2 regions of the Streptomyces sp. NPDC058701 genome follow, and region 1 is predicted to be linked to the other one. Evidence: predicted binding sites of a transcription regulator. Region 1 holds the regulator's gene; the other holds the start of a gene.
The links. The regulator HspR, encoded in region 1, represses chaperone genes until heat shock. The targets are predictions, from matches to a motif close to TTGAGNNNNNNNNNCTCAA.
Positions count from the first base shown of each region.

Region 2: lon (endopeptidase La) is a predicted target of HspR. The motif match lies at 5,002-5,020, and genes of this name have one in related genera.

Region 1 covers NZ_JBHXSY010000029.1:33,304-44,555, forward strand. Annotated here, with positions in the region: gene clpB (ATP-dependent chaperone ClpB) at 1-754, opposite strand, end outside; gene ACFWW8_RS26535 (pyridoxamine 5'-phosphate oxidase family protein) at 941-1,354, shown strand; gene ACFWW8_RS26540 ((2Fe-2S)-binding protein) at 1,488-1,802, opposite strand; gene ACFWW8_RS26545 (5'-nucleotidase) at 1,799-2,107, opposite strand; gene ACFWW8_RS26550 (helix-turn-helix transcriptional regulator) at 2,252-3,244, shown strand; gene ACFWW8_RS26555 (heat shock protein transcriptional repressor HspR) at 3,338-3,790, opposite strand; gene dnaJ (molecular chaperone DnaJ) at 3,792-4,994, opposite strand; gene grpE (nucleotide exchange factor GrpE) at 5,034-5,717, opposite strand; gene dnaK (molecular chaperone DnaK) at 5,717-7,564, opposite strand; gene ACFWW8_RS26575 (sugar transferase) at 7,885-8,415, shown strand; gene ACFWW8_RS26580 (heterodisulfide reductase-related iron-sulfur binding cluster) at 8,527-11,088, shown strand.
Region 2 covers NZ_JBHXSY010000002.1:138,698-149,949, reverse strand. Annotated here, with positions in the region: gene ACFWW8_RS02510 (nuclear transport factor 2 family protein) at 28-456, shown strand; gene ACFWW8_RS02505 (NUDIX hydrolase) at 607-1,062, opposite strand; gene ACFWW8_RS02500 (class I SAM-dependent methyltransferase) at 1,079-1,729, opposite strand; gene ACFWW8_RS02495 (phosphatase PAP2 family protein) at 1,734-2,222, opposite strand; gene ACFWW8_RS02490 (acyl carrier protein) at 2,423-2,668, opposite strand; gene ACFWW8_RS02485 (ABC transporter permease) at 2,706-3,494, opposite strand; gene ACFWW8_RS02480 (ABC transporter ATP-binding protein) at 3,478-4,392, opposite strand; gene ACFWW8_RS02475 (hypothetical protein) at 4,395-4,826, opposite strand; gene lon (endopeptidase La) at 5,043-7,457, shown strand; gene ACFWW8_RS02465 (MarR family winged helix-turn-helix transcriptional regulator) at 7,616-8,056, shown strand; gene ACFWW8_RS02460 (hypothetical protein) at 8,086-8,859, opposite strand; gene ACFWW8_RS02455 (nitrate- and nitrite sensing domain-containing protein) at 9,259-11,252, shown strand, end outside.

The DNA.
Region 1 (11,252 bases):
ACTTGGCGCCCGCGACCATCGCGCCGAGGTCGAGGGAGACCAGCCGCTTGTTCTTCAGCGACTCCGGGACGTCGCCCTTGACGATGCGCTGGGCCAGGCCCTCGACGACGGCCGTCTTGCCGACGCCGGGCTCGCCGATGAGCACCGGGTTGTTCTTCGTACGGCGCGAGAGCACCTGGACGACGCGTCGGATCTCCTGGTCCCGGCCGATGACCGGGTCGAGCTTGCCCTCGCGCGCGGCCGCCGTGAAGTCGGTGCCGAACTTCTCCAGGGCCTTGTACTGACCCTCGGGATCGGGGGTGGTCACCCGCCGTCCTCCTCGTGCGTTCTCGAAGGCCGCCAGCAGCTTCTCCGCGCTCGCGCCCTGGCTGGAAAGTGCCTCACCGGCGGCGCCGCCCTTGGCGGCCGTGCCGATGAGGAGGTGTTCGGTGGAGAGGTACTCGTCGCCAAGCTTCCCGGCCCGCGCGTCGGCCTCGGCCAGTACGGCGAGCAGCTCGCGGGTGGGCTGCGGCGGGGCGACCGTGGAGCCGGTGACGCTGGGCAGGGCGGCGAGCAGCCGCTCGGCCTCGGCCCGTACGGCCACCTGGTCGGCGTCGGTGGCCACGAGCAGGTCGATGACGTTCTCGTTGTCCTCGCCGGCGAGCAGGGCCAGCAGCAGGTGCGCCGGGGTCAGGTCGGCGTGGCCGTCCTTGACGGCCCGGCCGGTGGCCGCGTTCAGCGCGTCACGGCTCTTGTTGGTCAGCTCGGCTTCCACTGCGTCCTCTCCTCTCCCCCAAGGGGTAACCCACTCACTCTGACAGAGTCAGCGTATGCAAAGTTGAGTCTATTCCACTCAAGGCGAAGAACGGTACGCCTCCGGGCACTCCTTCGGCCGGCCCCCGGACCTCCGCGACGCCGGGCCCACCGCGGCCGCGGCAGTGCGGGAACGTACCCTCGGGCCATGTCCCACGACGTACTCAACCCGACGCCCGAGTACCTCGCCTTCTGGCGGGAACGGCACGTCTGCACGCTGACCACCCACCGCCCCGACGGATCCCCCCACGTGGTCCCGGTGGGCGTGACGTACGACCCGGAGGCCGGCCTGGCCCGGGTGATCAGCAACCGGCACAGCAGGAAGGTCCGCAACATCCTGGTGGCCACCGCCGCGGAACCGGGCGGGGCGAGGGTGGCGGTCTGCCAGATGGAGGGGCGCCGCTGGGCCACCCTGGAGGGGCGCGCACTGGTCCGTACGGACGAGGCGTCGGTCGCCGACGCGGTGGCGCGCTACGCGGTGCGCTACGGGCGGGTCCCCTCGCCCAATCCGGACCGCGTGGTCGTCGAGATCACCCTGGACCGGGCCATGGGACGGGCCTGAGCCGCACAACGTTCAACTTGTCCGGTCGAGCACTGGACGCGGACATCACAACGGCGCCATCGTGGTCAGGTCCACGATGGCGCCGTTGTGTGGGGGTAGCGCCTGAGCGATCTGCAACGACGGGGGAATCGCTTCAGGCACTGCGGGGGGTGGCGGTGGTGATGTCGGGTTCGAAGAGCTGGTGATCGCGCTGATCAAGATTGACGAAGACCATTCCGTAGCGCACCTCGCAGCGGACCGGCTGCGGCGCGCCCCTCGGGCGGCGCAGGCAACGGTAGGCACGTACGTCCTCGTCCTCCTCGCGCACGACGACGATCGGCTGACCGAACAGGGTGACCATCAGCGAGTCCCCGGAGTACGGGATCGCGGTGGCGAGGTCGATGAACTGCCATCCGGAACGGTAGGCAGAGGCCATTTCGCGGCGGAACCCGCGGTCGTCGGGGGTCATGCGTCCGACGACTTCCCACCCACACCCCAGCCGCTGTCGGACTGCGCGCCGGTCGGCGCGCTGCCCCAGCCGCTGTCGTCCTTGGGCGACGACGGTCCCCAACCGCTGTCGGCCCGGACGCTTCCCCAGCCGCTGTCGCTCTTGCCGGGTGTTCCCCAGCCGCTGTCATCACTGGTGACACCGGCCCCCCAGCCGCTGTCGGCGGGCGCGCTGCCCCAGCCGCTGTCCGCGAGCGAGATTCCACCGACAGCAGCAGCCGTAGAGAGAGCAATGGCAGCCACCGAGCGAAGCAATTTCTTGTACATGGTCGACGTTGTCCTCACTTGATGGATTCCTCTCCCCCGCATCTCAGACGATGACTGATCGAGCCACGCCATTGCCACCGTGGCGATGCATCATGTTCCTGTACATGCAGGACCCTGGGGGTGGGAGATTTGCCGATTATGCGCATGAACCAGACACATCCCCATGCGGTGACGGACCTGTGCGACGTGGGGGCAGAGCTGTACGCGAGCGCGCTCAGCTCCGGCCGAATCGCCCGCGAGGAGGTCGAGCAGGTGCCCTGCCTGCTGGAATTCGCGCTGCTGCACCCTGATCCGGACGACGACAACTGGCTCCGCCCGGTTCCACCGTCGGTCGCATTGGCACAACGCCTCCACCCGCTGGAACGGGAGATCCTGCACCGCAGGCGCTCCTCCATCGAGCTCACCGAAGCGTTTGAGCCATTCATGGCCATCAGCGCGCTCACGCCGGCGCCGACGCACGCGATCACCGTGCTGGAGGGATTCAACAGGATCAACGCGGCGCTCAACGTCGCCACCGCCGAGTGCCAGGCGGAGATGCTCACCATCCAGCCGGGCGGCGGGCGTTCCGAGAACATACTCAACCAGGCGATCGAGCGCGACCAGCCGCTGATCCGGCGCGGCGTGAGCATGCGCACCCTGTACCAGCACACCGTCCGGCACAGCCGGGGCACCATGGCCTACGTCGACCGGATGGCCAGCGGCAAGGTCGAGATCCGGACACTCGAAGAGCTGGTCGAGCGGTTGATCATCTGCGACGAATCGGTCGCTTTCATACCGGCCAGCGACGACCAGCAGATCGCCCTGGAACTGCGCCACCCGGCCCTCGTGCGCTACCTGGTCCGCGTCTTCGAGCAGCTGTGGCGGCGGGCCACCCCCCTCAACGAGCAGATCCCGTACGACCCGACGCCCTCGGGGATCTCCGGCGTGCAGCGCTCCATCGCCCAGCTCCTCGTCGAGGGACACGTGGACGAGGCCATCGCCCGCCGCCTCGGCATGAACGTCCGCACCTGCCGCGCGCACATCGCCAAACTGGCCACCGCCCTCGGCAGCGGCAGTCGCGCCCAGCTGGGCTACCTGATCGCCCAGTCGGGCATCCTCGGCCGCGTCTCGGGCCCCGCCGGCCGGCCCCCGCTGTGACGCGTGCGGCAAGGGCCGCCGCGGCCCGTACCGGCACGCACGACGGCCCCGCCCGGAGCGTTCCGGGCGGGGCCTTCGTACGTGCGGCGGACGTCAGTCCAGCGGGCGCTTCGGCGTCGGGCGCCAGACCACCAGGGCGCTGCCCGACTGCGGAGCCTGGTACGGGACCAGGTCGCGCCGGTACGAGGCGTGCACCTGGGCCTCGCGGGCCTGCAGCGCGGCGGCCGCGCCGTCCACCGCGGTGGCGAGTTCGGCCACGCGCTGCTGGAGGGCGGTGACCTGGTTCTCCAGCTCGATGATCCGCTTGATGCCCGCCAGGTTGATGCCCTCGTCCTGGGACAGCGCCTGCACCGTGCGGAGCAGTTCGATGTCCCGGGCCGAATAGCGCCGGCCGCGGCCCGCCGTGCGGTCCGGGGAGACCAGGCCGAGCCGGTCGTACTGCCGCAGGGTCTGCGGATGCAGACCCGAGAGCTGGGCGGCCACCGAGATCACGTAGACCGGGGTCTCGTCGGTCAGTTGATAGGGATTCCTGCGACGGCCGTCCATGTCATGCTCCCTTCGCGGACTCGAACAGCGCGGAGCGCGGGTCCTCCGACCCGGTCGCCTCGCGGTACTTCTCCAGTGCCTCGCGCGCCTCGTCCGACAGCTCCGCGGGGACGGCCACCTCGACCGTCACCAGCAGGTCGCCGCGGGTGCCGTCCTTGCGGACCGCCCCCTTGCCGCGTGCCCGCATGGTGCGGCCGCCCGGCGTACCCGGCGGGAGCTTCAGCGTCACCGAGGGACCGTTCAAGGTCGGGACCTTGATGTCGGCGCCCAGGGCCGCCTCGGCGAAGGTCACCGGGACGGTCACCGTCAGGTTGTCGTCCCTGCGGCCGAACACCGGGTGCGCGTCGACGTGCACGACGACGTAGAGATCGCCGCCGGGACCGCCGCGCTCGCCCGGCGCGCCCTTGCCCCGCAGCCGGATCCGCTGGCCGTCGGAGACGCCCGCCGGGATCCGCACCTGCATGGTGCGGGAGCTGCGGGCGCGCCCGCTGCCCTTGCAGATGTCGCACGGGTGTTCCGCGATCAGGCCGCGGCCCTTGCAGTCCGCGCAGGGGTCGGTCAGGGAGAAGCCGCCGCCGCTGCCCCGCGAGACCTGGCCGGTGCCGACGCAGGTCGGGCACACCCGGGGGGTGCCGTTCTTGTCGCCGGTGCCCGAACAGGCCTTGCAGGGCGCCTGCGAGGACATCCGGAGCGGGACCGTGGCCCCGTCCACCGCCTCCGTGAAGGAGAGGGTGACCTCCGACTCGATGTCCTGGCCCCGGCGCGGCTGGGTACGGGTGCCCGCACCGGCGCCGGCGCCGCCGCGGTTGAACAGACCGCCGAAGACATCGCCCAGACCGCCGCCGAAGCCGCCGCCCGGACCGCCCGGCTGCGGCTGCTGCCCGCCGAAGAGGTCGCCGAGGTCGAAGTTGAACGAACCGCCCCCGCCCGGACCCGGGCGGCCGCCACGGTCGAAGAGGGCGCCGTTGCCGAACAGGGCGCGGGCCTCGTCGTACTCCTTGCGCTTCTTCGGGTCGCCGAGGACGTCGTTCGCCTCGGAGATCTCCTTGAAGCGCCCCTCGGCCGAGGCGTCGCCCTTGTTGGCGTCCGGGTGGAACTCGCGGGCGAGCTTGCGGTACGCCTTCTTGATCTCGGCCTCGGTGGCGTCCTTCGGGACACCGAGGACCTTGTAGTAGTCCTTCTCGACGAAGTCCTTCGTGTTCATCCCCGGTGTCCCTCCTCCCGTGCCTCTACGTGTGGTGCATCAGCCCTTGTCGGGGGCATCCGCGTCCTTGTCCGACGGCGCCTCGCCCTCCGCGTCCGCGGAGTCGGAGCCCGCGGACTTCGGGGCCGCGCCCGGCTGGGGCTCGGCCACCGCGACCCGTGCGGGACGGATCGTGCGCTCGCCGATCCGGTAGCCCGGCTGCAGGATCGCCACGCAGGTCGTCTCGGTGACGTCCGGCGCGTACGAGTGCATCAGGGCCTCGTGGATCGTCGGGTCGAAGGGCTCGCCCTCCTTGCCGAACTGCTGGAGGCCCATCTTGGCGGCCACGGTCTCCAGCGATTCGGCCACGGACTTGAAGCCGCCGACCAGCTCGCCATGCTCCCGCGCCCGGCCGACGTCGTCCAGAGTCGGGAGCAGTTCGCTCAGGAGGGACGCGACCGCGACCTCCTTGACGGTGATCCGGTCCCGGTCCACCCGGCGCCGGTAGTTCTGGTACTCGGCCTGGAGCCGCTGGAGGTCCGCGGTGCGCTCGGAGAGCGCCGTACGGGCCTGGTCCAGCTGCGCCAGCAGCGCGGTCTCCTGACCGGCGGCGGCCTGTGCGTCGTCCCCGTCCGGGCCCGGGGCCGCCTCCTCCTGGGAGGAGTCGGCGGCCTTCGGCTCGTCGGGCGTGCCGTCGACGGGGACTTCGGGCTTCTCGTCGAACCCCGGGGTCTCCTCCGACATCAGGCAGCACCACCCTTCGGCTTCTCGTCGTCGACGATCTCGGCGTCGACGACGTCGTCGTCCGCCTTGGCCTGGCCCGCGTCACCGGCGGCGCCGGCCGCACCCTGGGCGGCCTGGGCGTCGGCGTAGATCGCCTGGCCCAGCTTCTGGCTGACCGCGGCGAGCTTCTCCGTCGCGGTGCGGATCTCGGCCGTGTCCTCGCCCTTGAGGGTCTCCTTGAGCTCGGAGACGGCCGTCTCGACCTCGGTCTTGACGTCGGCCGGGACCTTGTCCTCGTTGTCCTTGACGAACTTCTCCGTCTGGTAGACGAGCTGCTCGCCCTGGTTGCGGGACTCGGCGGCCTCCTTGCGGCGCAGGTCCTCGTCCGCGTACTGCTCCGCCTCCTGGCGCATGCGGTCGACCTCGTCCTTGCCGAGCGAAGAGCCGCCGGTGACGGTCATCTTCTGCTCCTTGCCCGTGCCGAGGTCCTTGGCCGTGACGTGCATGATGCCGTTCGCGTCGATGTCGAAGGAGACCTCGATCTGCGGGACGCCACGCGGGGCCGGCGGCAGGCCGGTCAGCTCGAACATGCCGAGCTTCTTGTTGTACGCCGCGATCTCGCGCTCGCCCTGGTAGACCTGGATCTGCACGGACGGCTGGTTGTCCTCGGCCGTCGTGAAGATCTCGGACCGCTTGGTCGGGATCGTGGTGTTGCGCTCGATGAGCTTGGTCATGATGCCGCCCTTGGTTTCGATACCGAGGGACAGCGGGGTCACGTCGAGGAGCAGGACGTCCTTGACCTCACCCTTGAGCACGCCCGCCTGGAGGGTCGCGCCGATGGCGACGACCTCGTCCGGGTTGACGCCCTTGTTGGCGTCCTGACCGCCGGTGAGCTCCTTGACGAGCTCGGCGACGGCCGGCATGCGGGTGGAGCCGCCGACCAGGACCACGTGGTCGATCTCGGACAGCTGGATGCCGGCGTCCTTGATGACGTTGTGGAACGGGGTCTTGCAGCGGTCCAGGAGGTCCGAGGTGAGCTGCTGGAACTGGGCGCGCGTGAGCTTCTCGTCCAGGTGCAGCGGGCCCTCGGCGGAGGCCGTGATGTAGGGCAGGTTGATCGAGGTCTCCGTGGAGGAGGACAGCTCGATCTTCGCCTTCTCGGCGGCCTCGCGCAGGCGCTGGAGCGCCATCTTGTCCTTGGACAGGTCGACGCCGTGGCCGTTCTGGAACTGCTTCACGAGGTAGTCGACGACGCGCTGGTCCCAGTCGTCGCCACCGAGGTGGTTGTCGCCGTTGGTCGCCTTGACCTCGACGACGCCGTCGCCGATCTCGAGGAGCGATACGTCGAAGGTGCCGCCACCGAGGTCGAAGACGAGGATGGTCTGGTCGTCCTTGTCGAGACCGTAGGCCAGGGCGGCGGCCGTCGGCTCGTTGACGATGCGCAGGACGTTCAGGCCCGCGATCTCGCCGGCTTCCTTCGTCGCCTGACGCTCGGAGTCGTTGAAGTAGGCCGGGACGGTGATGACCGCGTCCGTGACCTTCTCACCCAGGTAGGCCTCGGCGTCCCGCTTCAGCTTCTGCAGGATGAAGGCGCTCATCTGCTGCGGGTTGAAGTCCTTGCCATCCAGGTTGATCTTCCAGTCAGTGCCCATGTGGCGCTTGACGGAGCGGATGGTCCGGTCCACGTTCGTGACCGCCTGGCGCTTCGCGACCTCGCCGACGAGCACCTCGCCGTTCTTGGCGAAGGCGACGACGGACGGCGTGGTCCTGGCGCCCTCGGCGTTGGTGATGACGGTGGGCTCGCCGCCTTCCAGAACGCTGACGACGGAGTTAGTGGTGCCCAGGTCGATGCCGACCGCACGTGCCATTTCGATTCCTCCAGCTGACTTGAGTGGAACAGACTCAACCATGCACGATCGTCGCGCGTGCGTCAACAGACCTGAGTCGAGTCGGCTCAACCTTTAGGCCTTCCTTACGCGCAACCAGCGGGCGGCTCCACTCGGCCGGAGCCCGCAGCCCGCAGCCCGCAGCCCGCAGCCCGCAGCCCGCCGAAGCCTGCGCCGCCGGGGCGCGCAGGGAGCCCCGCTGGGCGGCGCCCCACCCGAACGGCCCAGTCCGGGCACCCGTCCGGCCCCCGCCCGCCGCGCGGCGCGCCGGGCACGACGCCACCGTGCGGCACGGTTCCCGCATGCCTCTGACGCTCGCCGCCCTCCCCCTCCCGCGGCCGGCCCGGCCGCCGGCGAAACGGGTGCTCGACCTCATCGGGGCCGCGATCCTGCTGATCCTCTGCGCGGCGCCGCTCGCCCTGGCCGCCGCCGCGCTCGCCACCGCGCACGGCCGGCGGGTCCTCGTACGGGAGCCCGCGGCGGGGCTCGCCGGCCGCCCGTTCCTGACGTACCGGCTGCGCACGGCCGGCGCGGGCCGGGCCGGAGCGGCGGTGGAACGGTGCGCCCTCGACGGGCTCCCGCAGCTGCTCAACGTGTTCCGTGGCGAGATGTCGCTCGTCGGCCCGCGCCCCGAACCCGGTACGGATCGGCCCGACCGGCTTCTCGTTCGCCCCGGAATGACCGGATTGTGGCAGGTGAGCGCGCGCTCCGACCTGCCCTGGGAGGAGATGGCCCTGCTCGACCGGCACTATGTGGAGAGCCATTGGCTGGGGATGGATCTCGCGATCCTCGCCCGGACCCCTCGCGCGGCCTACCGACAGAGGTATGCCTGAGCGACACAGATCACCGCACGCTCGCCTACATTGCGGCGCGGAGAATGGGTAACCTCAAGCCTTGACTCAATAAGTTACCGCTTAGTAAGTCCCCGCCCGAGGAGCCCTTCCATGCAACTCGCCGCGATCATCGTGTCGCTGGTCCTGACCGTGGTCGGCGTCGCGCTGCTCGCACGAGCCGTGGCGCAGATCTACCGGTTCGTGAAGATCGGCCAGCCCGTACCGGCGGGCAGCCGTACGAACGACCCGAAGGCACGAACGCTCACCCTGGCCCGGGAGTTCCTCGGCCACAGCCGGATGAACCGCTGGGGCATCGTCGGCTTCGCGCACTGGTTCGTCGCGATCGGCTTCCTGACGCTGCCGCCGACGCTGGCCCAGGCGTACGGCCAGCTCTTCCAGGCCGACTGGACGCTGCCGGTCATCGGCGGCTTCCTGCCGTTCGAGATGTACATCGAGTTCATCGGCCTGATGACGGTCGTGGGCATCGTCGTGCTGATCGCGATCCGGCTGCTGAACCTGCCCTCGCGGGCCGGCCGCAAGTCGCGCTTCACCGGCTCGAAGGCCTGGCAGGCCTACTTCGTCGAGTACATCATCCTGACGATCGGCCTGGCGATCCTGGCCCTGCGCGGCCTCGAGGGCGCGATCCACCACGTGGACTCGTACGACCCGGCGTACTTCGTGTCGTACCCGCTGGTGCTGGCCTTCAAGGGACTCTCGCTCGGCACCCTGCAGAACGCCATCTACTTCACCGCGATGATCAAGATCGGCACGTCGCTGGTCTGGATGATCGTCGTTTCGCTCAACACCAACATGGGTGTCGCCTGGCACCGTTTCCTCGGCTTCCCGAACATCTGGTTCAAGAGGAACGCCGACGGCGCGGTCGCGCTCGGCGAGCTCAAGCCGATGACGAGCGGCGGCAAGGAGATCGACTTCGAGGACCCGGGCGAGGACGACGTCTTCGGCGTCTCCCAGGTCGAGCAGTTCTCCTGGAAGGGCATCCTCGACTTCTCCACCTGCACGGAGTGCGGCCGCTGCCAGTCGCAGTGCCCCGCCTGGAACACCGGCAAGCCGCTGTCCCCGAAGCTCCTGATCATGTCGCTGCGCGACCACGCGCACGCCAAGGCCCCGTACCTGCTCGCGGGCGGCGGCAAGGACATGGAGGGCAACGAGAAGGCCACGGCGGAGCAGCTGAAGGACGTCCCCGCGGCCGCCCTCGCCGAGGCCGAGCGCCCGCTGATCGGGACGGCCGAGGAGAACGGCGTCATCGACCCGGACGTGCTGTGGTCCTGCACGACCTGCGGTGCGTGCGTCGAGCAGTGCCCGGTCGACATCGAGCACATCGACCACATCGTCGACATGCGGCGTTACCAGGTGATGATCGAGAGCGCGTTCCCGTCGGAGGCGGGCACGATGCTCAAGAACCTGGAGAAGAAGGGCAACCCCTGGGGCCTGGCCAAGAAGCAGCGCGTCGAGTGGACCAAGGAGGTCGACTTCGAGGTCCCGATCATCGGGAAGGACGCGGAGGACCTCTCGGAGTTCGACTACCTGTACTGGGTCGGCTGCGCGGGCGCGCTGGAGGACCGGGCCAAGAAGACGACGAAGGCCTTCGCGGAGCTGCTGAACATCGCGGGCGTCAAGTTCGCGATCATGGGCGGCGACGAGAAGTGCACCGGCGACTCGCCGCGCCGCCTGGGCAACGAGCCGCTGTTCCAGCAGCTGGGCCAGGAGAACGTGGCCATGCTGAACATGGCCTTCGGCGAGGACGACGAGGACCCGTCGACGAAGAAGCCGAAGTCGGCGAAGCGGATCGTCTCGACCTGCCCGCACTGCTTCAACACCATCGCGAACGAGTACCCGCAGCTGGGTGGCGAGTACGAGGTCATCCACCACACGCAGTTGCTCCAGCACCTGATCGACGAGGGCCGGCTGACGCCGGTCACGCCGGTCGAGGGCCTGATCACGTACCACGACCCGTGCTACCTGGGCCGGCACAACAAGATCTACACGCCGCCGCGCGAGATCATGTCGTCCGTGCCGGGCCTGCGCCAGCAGGAGATGCACCGCCACAAGGAGCGGGGCTTCTGCTGCGGCGCCGGTGGCGCGCGGATGTGGATGGAGGAGCGGATCGGCAAGCGCATCAACAACGAGCGCGTCGACGAGGCCCTGTCCCTCAACCCGGACATCGTCTCGACCGCGTGCCCGTTCTGCCTGGTGATGCTGACGGACTCGGTCAACGGCAAGAAGAACGACGGCCAGGCCAAGGAGTCCGTGCAGGTCGTGGACGTGGCGCAGCTGCTGCTGGAGTCGGTGAAGACCCCGGAGCCGGAGCCGGAGCCGGAGCCGGAGCCTGTGGTCGAGCCCGAGCCGGTCCCCGCCGCGAAGGCGACGGCCACGGCCACGGCGACAGCCGCCGTCAAAGCCGAGCCGAAGGCCCCGGCGGCGACGCCCGCGGCCGCACCGAAGGCGGAGCCGGCCGCGGAGCCGGCCCCGGTGGCCCCGGTGGCCGGGGCGGAGCCGGTGACCACCGAGGCGGAGCCGAAGGCGGATGCGGCCCCCGCCGCCGAGGCCGAGCCGAAGGCGGAGCCGGCGGCCGAAGCCGAGGAGCCCGAGGCGGAGCCTGAGGCGAAGCCCGAGGCGGACGGCAAGCCCCAGACGGCGGAGAGCGGCAAGTAACGCCCCGCAGCCGCCCGCACCGCGACGGCCGGTCCCCCCACCGGGGGGACCGGCCGTCGCACGTTCCGCGGTTCAGCCGGTTCGGCGGCGACGACCGGCACAGCCCGCACAGCCCACACAGCCCGTAAGACCCGCACGGCCAGCACGGTGATTTCACCCCATAC
Region 2 (11,252 bases), on a different contig from region 1:
TCATGCTTTTGAGTATTCGGAGGATCCATGGAAACCGCCGCACGCTTCCGCGCAGCCGTCGAGTCGCGCGACCCCGCCGCGCTGACGGAGCTGTTCACCGAGGACGTCCGCCTGTACAGCCCGGTGAAGTTCACCCCCTTCGAAGGCCGGCCCGCGGTGCTCGGCCTCCTCGGCGTGCTGCTGCGCACCTTCGAGGACTTCCGCTACGTCGGCCGCCTCGACGGCGCAGCCGAGACGAGCTCCGACGGCGAGGAGGCGCCCTCGCAGATCCTGATCTTCCGGGCCACGGTCGAGGGCAAGGAGATCCACGGCATGGACCTGTTCCAGCTCGACGGGGCCGGCCTGATCAAGGAGATGACGGTGATGGTCCGGCCCATGTCGGCCGTCCAGACCCTCGGCGCGGCGGTCCTCCGGGGCCTCCAGGCCGACGGCCTGGCCCCCCGCCCCACCCCCTGATCAGGCCGCCGGCGCCCGGCCCCCGCCGATCCCACCCGGCGGGGGCCGCTCCGGCGCGGCGCCCGCCCGCCCGCCCGGTTGGGCCGATACCGCCCGTCACCCGAGGTCACTGTCCCGTCCCGATGGGTGCAGCGTCGAAACCCGGTTGCGTCAGACGTGTGTGGCCTCGAAGCGCGAGATGACCTCCGTTCCCTCATGGACGCGGAGCGTCACGGAAGCCCCGGCTGTGAGGGCGTCTTCAAGGCGCGGTCGATACAGGGGGTGCAGTCGCGTGAGAGCATCCTCCACGTCCGCCCACTCGGCGGCGCTGGATTCCGCTGTCGGGCGAGGTTCTCCCCCCACGGCTGTCGCGATGAAGATGCCCGCGAGGATGCCCCGGCTCGGATGCTGGTAGACGCCCACAAGGCCGTGGACCTTGACGTGGACCCCGGTCTCCTCGTACGTCTCGCGAGTGGCGGCGTCATGGAATGCCTCGCCCGGGTCCACCAAGCCGCCGGGCAGCTCCCAGCGTTCCGGGGAGCGGCGGCGTGCGATAAGGACACGTCCCGCGTCGTTGAACGCAACGCAGGTGGCCCCAAGGGCGTATCGTCCCGGCGGCTGAGACATCACGTGCGTCCGGCGGCTACTCACTTCCCGACCCTTCCTTCAGGTTGTGAAACACCAGAAGATATCTCCAGAAGAGAAGGCGTCGAATCCGCCTCCCGGGAAGATGTGTCGCGCTTTCTTCCCGGATCTCCGCAAGCGACATCGAAGGGGGCGTCACAGGCGCTGAGGGGGACTGAGTGCCCTGGTCGGCGCGGCTTCCCGGCCTGTTCTCTCGGAAGAGCACCGCGGCACGCCACATGGCGTTCACAGGGACGGCCAGAAGGCTTACGGTGTGGTCCCAGAGCGTTGCTTCCCGGTAGCAGCCGAGGATCACCAGGACGCCGTTCGCGGTGAGCGATGCGCGCAGTTTCTGCACCGTCTCAAAGGGGACGTGGTGGATGCTGGCCAAGCATGCGATGTAGTCGTACGTGTCCGGTGCCAAGGTCAGACGGGTGATGTCCGCCCGCTCGAAGCGGATCTGCCCGGGGAGATCGAGAGCGGAATTCTGCTTTCGTGCGGCGGTGACGACGTGGCTGTCTACGTCAATGGCATCCACTTCGATTCCTCGAAGCGCCAGTTTCCGTGCAAACCTCCCTGTGCCACAGCCCACCTCGAGGGCCGTTCGGCATGATGCGGGGAGTTCACGAAGTAACAGGTCATGGTAATGATCGTTGTGGTTGAACGGCACGGCGTCATGATGACACGCGCTCACCCGAGGAGTTCGACCTCGCTCGACGGGCCTCGCGTCGCAGGCGGCGGACTGACCGGCGGTGCAGCACGAGGGCGGCGACGGCCAGCCAACCGGCGCCCAAGAGTTGACCGGCGAGCACATCGACGCTGAAGTGCGCACCGAGAAGGACCCTGCTCCACGCGACGAGTTCGGCACTGAGCCCAGCAAGGAACAGCATCGGTGCGGAGACGGCCCGTGGCGTCTGGGAGCTGACATAGAGCGCGGCCAGCAGGAATCCGGTCGTCACGCCGACCGCGTGCCCGCTGGGGAAACTGAAGCCGTCGGCCTGGATCGAGGCACAATCCAAGGACGGACGTGGTCGTTCCGCCCATCCCTTGGCCAGGTTGCAGCTCACTGTGGCCGCGTACGGAATGACCAGGAGGACCGCGGCAGCTGTGACGTTCCGCCGGATCAGCGCGAAGCACGCGGATCCGGCGGCAATGATGGTCACGGGCCACGGGTTGCCCCACGAGGTCAGTGTTTCGAGGAGTCGGGCACTGGACGTGCTGCTGCTCGTCCAGGCGCAGAGCGTCTCGCTCAGCCGTTCGTCCCACCGGAAGGTGACGAGGACGAGCAGCAGACCGGCGTGGGCCGCTGCCCACCACGCGAACCACGCCAGTGACCGGGGCCGGTCGCCGGGTTGGTTTCGGATCACGCAGGGCTGGTGGAGTTCGAAATGTGGTCCAGCAGTCCGCGGGGGGTACGGATCGTCCGCAGGGTGCTGTCCTCTATCTGGCAGTCGAACTCGTCCTCGATACGGCTGATGATCTCGATCTGGTTGAGGGAGTCGATGTCCAGATCGCCGAAGGTGACGTCAAGTTGGTCCTGGGAGAAGGCGTTCCCGGTGATGTCCTCGATCAGAGGGGTGAGGACGGCGAGGAACTGTTGCTCGGTCATGGATGTTTCCCTTCGTGATGGGTGATCGATGATTGCGTCACGGGGCGCGGCGCCCGTAGCGGGCACGCCAGTGCATCCGTGTGCTGGTCAGGCCCCACACCGCCCCGGCGAAGAGGGCGAGGAACGCCATGTCGGCGAGGGCCCGGGAGGCGTCGGGTGTCGTCAGGGAGTGACGCAGGCCGTCGGCCGCGTAGACCGCGGGGTTGAGGTGGCCGATCCAGATCAGTGCGTCGGGCAGCAGATCCGGCGGGACTGCCACCGGGCCCGCGGCCATCATGAGGAGCGTGGTGGCCAGGCTGAGGGAGGACGCCTGTTCGATGGTTCCGGATCTGCTGCCGATGAAGGCCCCCAATCCGGCTGAAGGAATCAGGGCGAGCAGGAGGCACAACGGGGCGAGTGGCGAGAACGTGAGCGGGACGGCGAGCAGGGCCGAGCCGAGCAGCAGGGTGACGGAGATGGCCGGCAGCGACAGGATGGAGAAGGCCGCGAGCGTGGCCAGGATGAGAGCCTCGCGACGGACAGGCAGGGCGGCGTAGTACTCGAAGGCGCCGTTCCCGCGCATGAACGCGAAGTTGCTGGCGATCTTGTTTTGAGTCTCGAACAGGATCGCCATGGTGACACTTCCGGTCAGGACATATTCGGTCGCGACGTGGCCGGAGTTCCGGGCGAAGAGCCCCAAGGCGGCGATGCTGACCAAGGGGGCGAGCACACCGGTGAGTACCATCTGGGGCCAGGACCAACGCCAGTTAGTGAGTTGAATTCTGAACAGGTCCCAGACCTGTCCAAGGAAGCTCAGTCCGAGTTTCTTGTCATGCGTAGCTGACATACACGTCTTCCAGGGTCGCTGTGTGCATCGAGAACTCGGGGAACCGGGTGAGATCCACGTCCTTGGTCAGATGGGGCAGGTCGGCGGAGTCGACGAGGGCCACGACCTTGCCGCGGCGCTCGGACTGCACGCGGACATAGTCGGGCAGCCTGTGCCCGTGCGTATCGCCCAGGGTGATCGACAGGCGTACCTGGGAGCGGAGCGAGGACTTCAGCTCGGCGGGAGCCCCCAGCGCGACGAGCCGGCCTTCCTTGAGGATTCCGACGCGCTCGATCACCTGTTCCGCCTCGATGGCGTTGTGGGTGATGAGGATGATCGTGTGACCGTCGCGTTGGTTCAGTTCCCTGAAAAGCTGCCAGATCTGACGTCGCCGCGACGGATCCAGCTCGTTGGTGGGCTCGTCCAGGATCAGCACAGGTGGTGATCCGATCAGGGTCACCGCGATCTGCAGCAGCCGGCGTTCTCCGCCGGAGAGCTGCCGGGCGACCTTGCCGGCCAGGTGGGTCAGACCGAGCAGCTCCAGCAGGGCGTCACGCTCCCGTCGGGCCGTCTTGGCGGCGACACCGCGTAAGTGAGCACTGAAGTAGACAGCCTCTTTGACGGTCAGGCTGTTGAGGGCGAAGGCGGTCTGCGGCATGTAGCCCACCGTGGCCGCCGTGAAGCGAGGATGGGTGAAGACATCGCGCCCCAGGAGCCTCACCGTCCCCCCATCCGGTCGCACCAGACCGATCATCTGCTTGATCAGGGTTGTCTTTCCCGCACCGTTGCTGCCCAGAAGCCCGAAGAATTCACCCTGCTTGATCTGGAAGGAGATCTCGCCATTGGCCGGCCGGGGGGCTCCGTCGAACTGCTTGTGCAGGCCCTCGACCTCATACGCGTACGGAGGGTTTTCTGGCATGCTCACATCTCCCGCGCCGCGTGGCGCCAGATGCTGCGGACCACGGTTGCGGCCCCCGTGATGTCGCCGGGGGGAGCCAGCCCCGCTGCCACCCGGCCGAAGCAGCGGAAGAAGCCGCTCATGGCCGGGTCGCTGGGCAGATGACCGTGTGATGCGGAGGCCACGCTCTCCCTCGGTGTCGCGCCGCTGTACTGGAATTCGGTGTGTGGGCCGCAGGTCACCGTGAGACGGCCCAGCCGCAGGCTGCCCACCGGCAACTTCAACCGGTCCTGCTCGGCTGGGGTGAGCACGCCGATGGAAGGGTCGAGTGCGCGCAGGGCCCGGCCGAGGCGCTTCTTCTCGGCCGGCGCCAGAGGCGCGTCGGCGTACAGGTAGGCGCAGTTGCTGTCTCCCTGGAACACCATGCGGTCGCTGAGGCCGAGGTCCTCCAGCACTGCGGGCTGTTCGGTCGGCCAGGTTGTTCGGTTCGGTCATCGCAAGGTCACGCCGACCCGTGCACGGTCACGGGCAGCCTCAATCGACCGGTGCGAGGCCGACCAGTGGCGGACAGTCACGGCGCGTTCGCCCGGGGCGAACGGGGTGGGGGGAACATTGGGAGGCTCACGTGCATTGAGTCGGCATAGCTCAACTTCACTGCCGGAGGGAAGATCATGGCTTCGACGTCCGAAACGCTCGTCCTGCCCGTGCTGCCGCTCGATGACGAGGTCGTGCTCCCGGGGATGGTCGTGCCGCTCGACCTGTCCGACGCCGAGGTGCGGGGAGCCGTGGAAGCGGCCCAGGCCGCGGCGGGCGACGGGAAGCCCCGGGTGCTGCTCGTGCCGCGGGTCGACGGGACGTACGCCGCGACCGGCGTGCTCGGGACCGTCGAGCAGGTGGGACGGCTCTCCGACGGCGACCCCGGGGCGCTCATCCGCGGCCGCGGGCGCGTCCGCATCGGGGCCGGCACCACCGGGCCCGGGGCCGCGCTCTGGGTCGAGGGCGAGAGCGCCGACGAGGACGTGGCCGAGCCGCTGCCCGGCGCCGTCGCCGAGCTCGTCAAGGAGTACAAGGCGCTCGCCACCAGCTGGCTCAGGAAGCGCGGGGCCTGGCAGGTCGTGGACAGGGTCCAGCAGATCGAGGGCGTCTCCGCCCTCGCCGACAACTCCGGCTACTCGCCCTTCCTGACGCTCGCCCAGAAGGTGGAGCTGCTGGAGACGGCCGACCCCGTCGCCCGCCTCCGGATCGCCGTCAAGGCCCTCAGCGACCACCTCGCCGAGCAGGACGTCGCCGAATCCATCGCCAAGGACGTCCAGGACGGGGTCGACAAGCAGCAGCGCGAGTTCCTGCTCCGCCGTCAGCTGGAGGCCGTCCGCAAGGAGCTGCGGGAGATCAACGGCGAGGAGTCCGGCGAGGAGTCCGACGACTACCGCGCCCGCGTCGAGGCCGCCGACCTCCCCGAGAAGGTCCGCGAGGCCGCGCTCAAGGAGGTCGAGAAGCTGGAGCGGGCCAGCGACCAGAGCCCCGAGGGCTCCTGGATCCGCACCTGGCTGGACACCGTCCTCGAACTACCCTGGAACGAGCGGACCGAGGACCGGTACGACATCCGGGGCGCCCGGGCCGTGCTGGACGCCGAGCACGCCGGGCTCGGCGACGTGAAGGACCGCATCACCGAGTACCTGGCCGTCCGCAAGCGGCGCGGGGAGCGCGGCATGGGCGTCATCGGCGGCCGGCGCGGGGGCGCCGTGCTGGCACTGGTCGGTCCGCCCGGCGTCGGCAAGACCTCCCTCGGGGAGTCGGTCGCGCACGCGATGGGCCGCAAGTTCGTCCGGGTGGCGCTCGGCGGCGTACGGGACGAGGCCGAGGTGCGCGGCCACCGCCGGACCTACGTCGGCGCCCTGCCGGGCCGGATCGTACGGGCCGTCAAGGAGGCCGGCTCGATGAACCCGGTGGTCCTCCTCGACGAGATCGACAAGGTCGGGTCCGACTTCCGGGGCGACCCCGCGGCCGCCCTGCTGGAGGTCCTGGACCCCGCCCAGAACCACACGTTCCGCGACCACTACCTGGAGGTCGAACTCGACCTCAGCGACGTGGTCTTCCTCGCCACCGCCAACGTCCTGGAGTCCATCCCGGAGGCCCTGGCCGACCGGATGGAGCTCGTACGGCTCGACGGGTACACCGAGGACGAGAAGGTCGTCATCGCCCGCGACCACCTCCTGCCGCGCCAGCTGGAGCGGGCCGGGCTCGCCGCCGACGAGGTGGTCCTGGAGGAGGACGCGCTGCGCAGGCTCGCCGGGGAGTACACCCGCGAGGCGGGCGTGCGCACCCTGGAGCGGTCCCTCGCCCGGCTGCTGCGCAAGGTGGCCTCCCAGCACGAGCTGGGGGAGCGCGAGCTGCCGCTGCGCATCGGCGCCGGCGATCTGCGCGGGCTGATCGGGCGCCCGCACCACGTACCGGAGTCCGCCCAGGACCCGGCCGAGCGGCGCACCGCCGTCCCCGGCGTGGCCACCGGCCTGGCGGTCACCGGAGCCGGCGGGGACGTGCTGTTCGTCGAGGCCTCGCTCGCCGACCCGGAGACGGGCGCCGCCGGGCTCACGCTCACCGGCCAGCTCGGCGACGTCATGAAGGAGTCGGCGCAGATCGCGCTCAGCTTCCTGCGCTCGCACGGCGCGGAGCTGGAACTGCCGGTGGCCGACCTGAAGGACCGGGGCGTGCACATCCACTTCCCGGCGGGCGCGGTGCCCAAGGACGGGCCGAGCGCGGGCATCACCATGACGGCCGCGCTCGCCTCGCTCCTCTCCGGACGGCAGGTGCGCACGGACGTGGCGATGACCGGCGAGGTATCGCTGACCGGGCGGGTGCTGCCGATCGGCGGGGTCAAGCAGAAGCTGCTGGCCGCGCACCGGGCCGGGCTGACCACGGTGATCATCCCGAAGCGGAACGAGGCGGATCTGGACGACGTCCCGGCGGAGGTGCTGGAGGGGCTGGAGGTGCACCCGGTGACCGACGTACGGCAGGTCCTGGAGATCGCCCTGGCCGAGGCGGCGGCGGCCGTGCCGCCGGCGGCACCCGTGACCGCGGCCGCCTGACCGCCGCCGCGTGAGCGCGGCCGCCTGACCAGGCCGCTTCACCCGGGCGGCCCGGCCGCCGTCCGGACGGCCCGGGGTCCCGCTGCGGCGGGGCCCCGGGCCGCCGGCGTGTCCCCTGCGAAATACTGGGCGCTCACCCACCACCGAAGGAGCGGTCCGTGCACGGGAGCGAAGACCAGGAGTTCCTTGCCCTGGAGCGGGAGCTGTCCGTCTTCCTCCGGCGGGCCCGGGCCTCCTCCGGGGAGATGGCCCGCGAACTCCACCCGGAACTGGAACCCGCCGCGTACGGGCTCCTGACCCGCCTGGAGGCCGCCGGCCGCCAGCGGGCCACCGAGCTCGCCGCGTACTTCGGCGTCGGCAAGGCCACCATGAGCCGGCAGCTGCGGGCCCTGGAGGTGCTGGGCCTGGTGGCGCGCGAACCGGACCCGGCCGACGGGCGGGCCTTCCTGGTCGGCCTCACCGACGAGGGCCGCGAACGCTTCCTGCGGGTACGGGACGCGCGGCGCGAGCAGTACATGCGCAAGCTCGCCGACTGGGACCGCGGCGAGGTCGCGGAACTGGCCCGCCTGCTGAACCAGTTGAACGCCGGAGCCGAATGAGGGGCGGGGCTCCGGGGACGGAGCCCCGCCTACAGTTCCGCGTACGCCGCCGAGGCGTCGTCGTGGCGCTTGTGGCGGGCCCGCGGCCTGGCCGGGTCGGACTCGACGGCGCGGACCCGGGCGATCAGGCCCTCCGCGCCCTCCTTCCGCAGGACCGCCAGGCACTGCGCCCAGTCGCCCTCCCCGAACGTGTCCGTCCACCGGCTCGCCCCGTCCGTCAGCGCGGCCACCGCCCGGACCCCGCCGCGCGGGGTGCGCCCCGTCACCGCGCGGGCCGCCACCGCCGGATCCGCGGCCGCGGTGAAGAAGCCGCCCTCCGCGTTCCGCAGCGCGTCCGTCGCGGCCACCGAACGCAGCACCTCCCGCGGGACCCGGTCCAGCCGGTCGTCGAGCACCGCCGTCACCGCGCCGTCGGGCGCCTGGAGGAGCAGGACGGAGTCCGAGAGCACCAGGTGCTCCACGTACGCCGCGTCCCACCGGACGACGACCACCGTCGCCTGGGGGGTCCGTACGTGAGAAAGGTCACAGGTGTCTTCGTGGGCCCCGGCCGTGGCGCGGACGGCCTCCGCCAGGATCCGGTCCAGGGGCAGGTCCGGCCGCGACCCGGACAGTTCGGTCAACCGGCCGCCGAGCCGCGCCGCGAACCACGGCACCCCGTGCACGCACCCGTCCCCGTCCCGCGGCGGGGTGACCCCGTCCAGGGCCACCAGGACACCCCCGCCCGCGGCGGGCGTCGCGGCCGACAGCCAGTCCTCATTGGGGCGTTCCGGGTCACCGGGGGCCGAGGCGAGGTCGATGCGCATACGGACATCCTGCCCCTCGGCGACCCGGGGCGCCCAGGCAGGTCCGTACCGATTTCCGGGCCCGTCCGGCCCTCCCGCCGGGCGCCGACGCGGCCCCGTCCGGCCCGGGGGAGCGGCGGCGGCGGAGCTGTGGGCGGGCATACTGCCAAAGCCCCCGTCGATCTTTCAACCGCCTGTCCACGGAGGCGCTCTGACACCGGGTGCCCGAGTTGGCCGCCAACTCATCCGTGATGTTCACTCGTTCGAGTGGCCGGGTGGGCGATGGGCGGCTCTCTTCCCCGCACACTGCAAAGGTCTGTGGCGGTACGAGGAGGCAGGGGGCGTTTACTTGTTGACCGGCCGTTACCTCGGCCACACGAGTAGACGAGCAAGAGCACACGTACAGGATTGCGAGCACCGGTGCAGAAGAAGCGGTCTCGGAAGAACGGCACCGCCATCGACGGCCCGGCACCCGCAGGACGCCGCGTCCGCGTGCGCCGCAGGCTGGTCGTAGGCGTAGCCGTCGCCGGCCTCACCGTCCTCGTGGCCGGCGCGCCAGCCGTCGTCTCCGCCACGAGAGAACTCAACGACTCCCAGAACCTGGTCGTCCTCGCGGAACAGACCCGGCAGAGCCTCACCCTCGCGCACCTGCTCGGTGACGAGCGCGACGCGGTCGTCGAGTACGCCGCCAAGGGCCGCCCCGGGTCCGCCAAGGCGCCCGTGGACGAGCGGACCGCCCGCACCGACCGGCAGATCGCCGAGGTCCAGGCCGACGCCGACGAGCAGACCGCCCGCGCCCTCGGCCGGCTCCGGACCGTCCGCACCGAGGCCGTCGACGGCAAGGGCGGTGCCCTCGCCGCGCACCAGGCGTACGCCGGCCTCATCGCCGAACTCCTCGCCCCCGGCGACCGGCTCACCGAGCTCACCCCGCCGCGCGCCGTCGGCGCCCTCGCCACCACGCGGCCCATGGCCCCCCTCGGCCAGGCCGTGGAGCAGGCCTCCGCCACCCGCGGACTGCTGCTGGCCGCACTGGCCGTCCCGAAGGGCGAGCAGTCCCCCAACTCCGCGGTCGTGGACGAGCTCACCGCCGCCGCCCAGCGGGCCCGGGTACGCGAACAGGCCGCCCTGGAGGACTTCGCCCGGGCCGCCCGCCCCGACGTGCGGCAGACGCTCGCCGCCACCGTCACCGGCCCCGAGGTCAAGGCCGCCGACGACCACCTCAAGCGGCTCACCGACCGGCCCACCCTGACGACGGCCGACCGCAGGACCGACGGCGCCGCCGTCGGTTCCGCGCTCACCTCCCGCCTCGACCGCATGAGGTCCGTGGAGTCGACGCTCGCGGGCCAGCGGGCCACCGCGCTCGCCTCCCTGCGCGACGACGACGTCACCCGGCTGGAAACCGTGGTCGCCCTGCTGGGCGTGCTGTTCCTCTTCACCGTCGGCTTCTCCACCGCCATCGCGCGCTCGCTGACCCGGCCGCTGTCCGTCCTGCGCCGCGGCGCGGAGCGGCTGGCGACGCCGGAGGGGTCGGTGGAGCCGGTCCGGTTCACCGGCCGCAACGACGAGTTCGCCGAGGTCGTCCGCCACCTCAACGCCGTACGGGACCAGACGGTCTCCCTGCACACGCGGATCGCCGGGCTCGACGCCGACCGCCGCCGCCTGATCGGCCGCAACGAGGCGCTGACCGGCGGCCGCGACGTGCTGGAGGAGGAGCTGACGAAGCTCCGGGCGGGCCTGGAGGAACACCGCCGCGTCATGTCGACGACCTCGGTCTCCCTGTCGCTGCGGACCCTGGGCCTGGTGGAACGCCAGCTCGCGGTCATCGAGGAGCTGGAGTCCAAGGAGCAGGACCCGGACCGGCTGGCGACCCTGTTCAAGCTCGACCACCTGGCGACCGTGATGCGCCGCCACAACGAGAACCTGCTGGTCCTCGCGGGCCAGGAGCACGGCCACGGTCAGGCGGCACCGGTGCCGCTGGTCGACGTCATGCGGGCCGCCGTCAGCGAGATCGAGCGCTACGACCGCGTCGACCTCGCCGCGCTGCCCTCCTTCACCCAGGTCGCCGGGCACGCGGCCGACGACATCTCGCACGTGGTCGCCGAACTGCTGGAGAACGCCACCACGTTCTCGCCGCCGGACGCCAAGGTGAAGGTGTCCGGCCGGCTGCTGGAGTCCGGCGACGCGGTGCTCTCCGTGGTCGACGAGGGCATCGGGATCACCGCGGACCGGCTGGAGGCGCTGAACTCCCGGCTGTCCACCCCCGAGGCGTACGACGAGGAGCCGGAGTCCGAACACGGCCTCGGCCTCGGCCTGTACGTGGCCGGGCGGCTGGCCGCGCGGCACGGGGTCACCGCCGAACTGCGGGCCCCCCGGCACGGCGGCACCGAGGCACTGGTGGTCGTACCGGCCGCGCT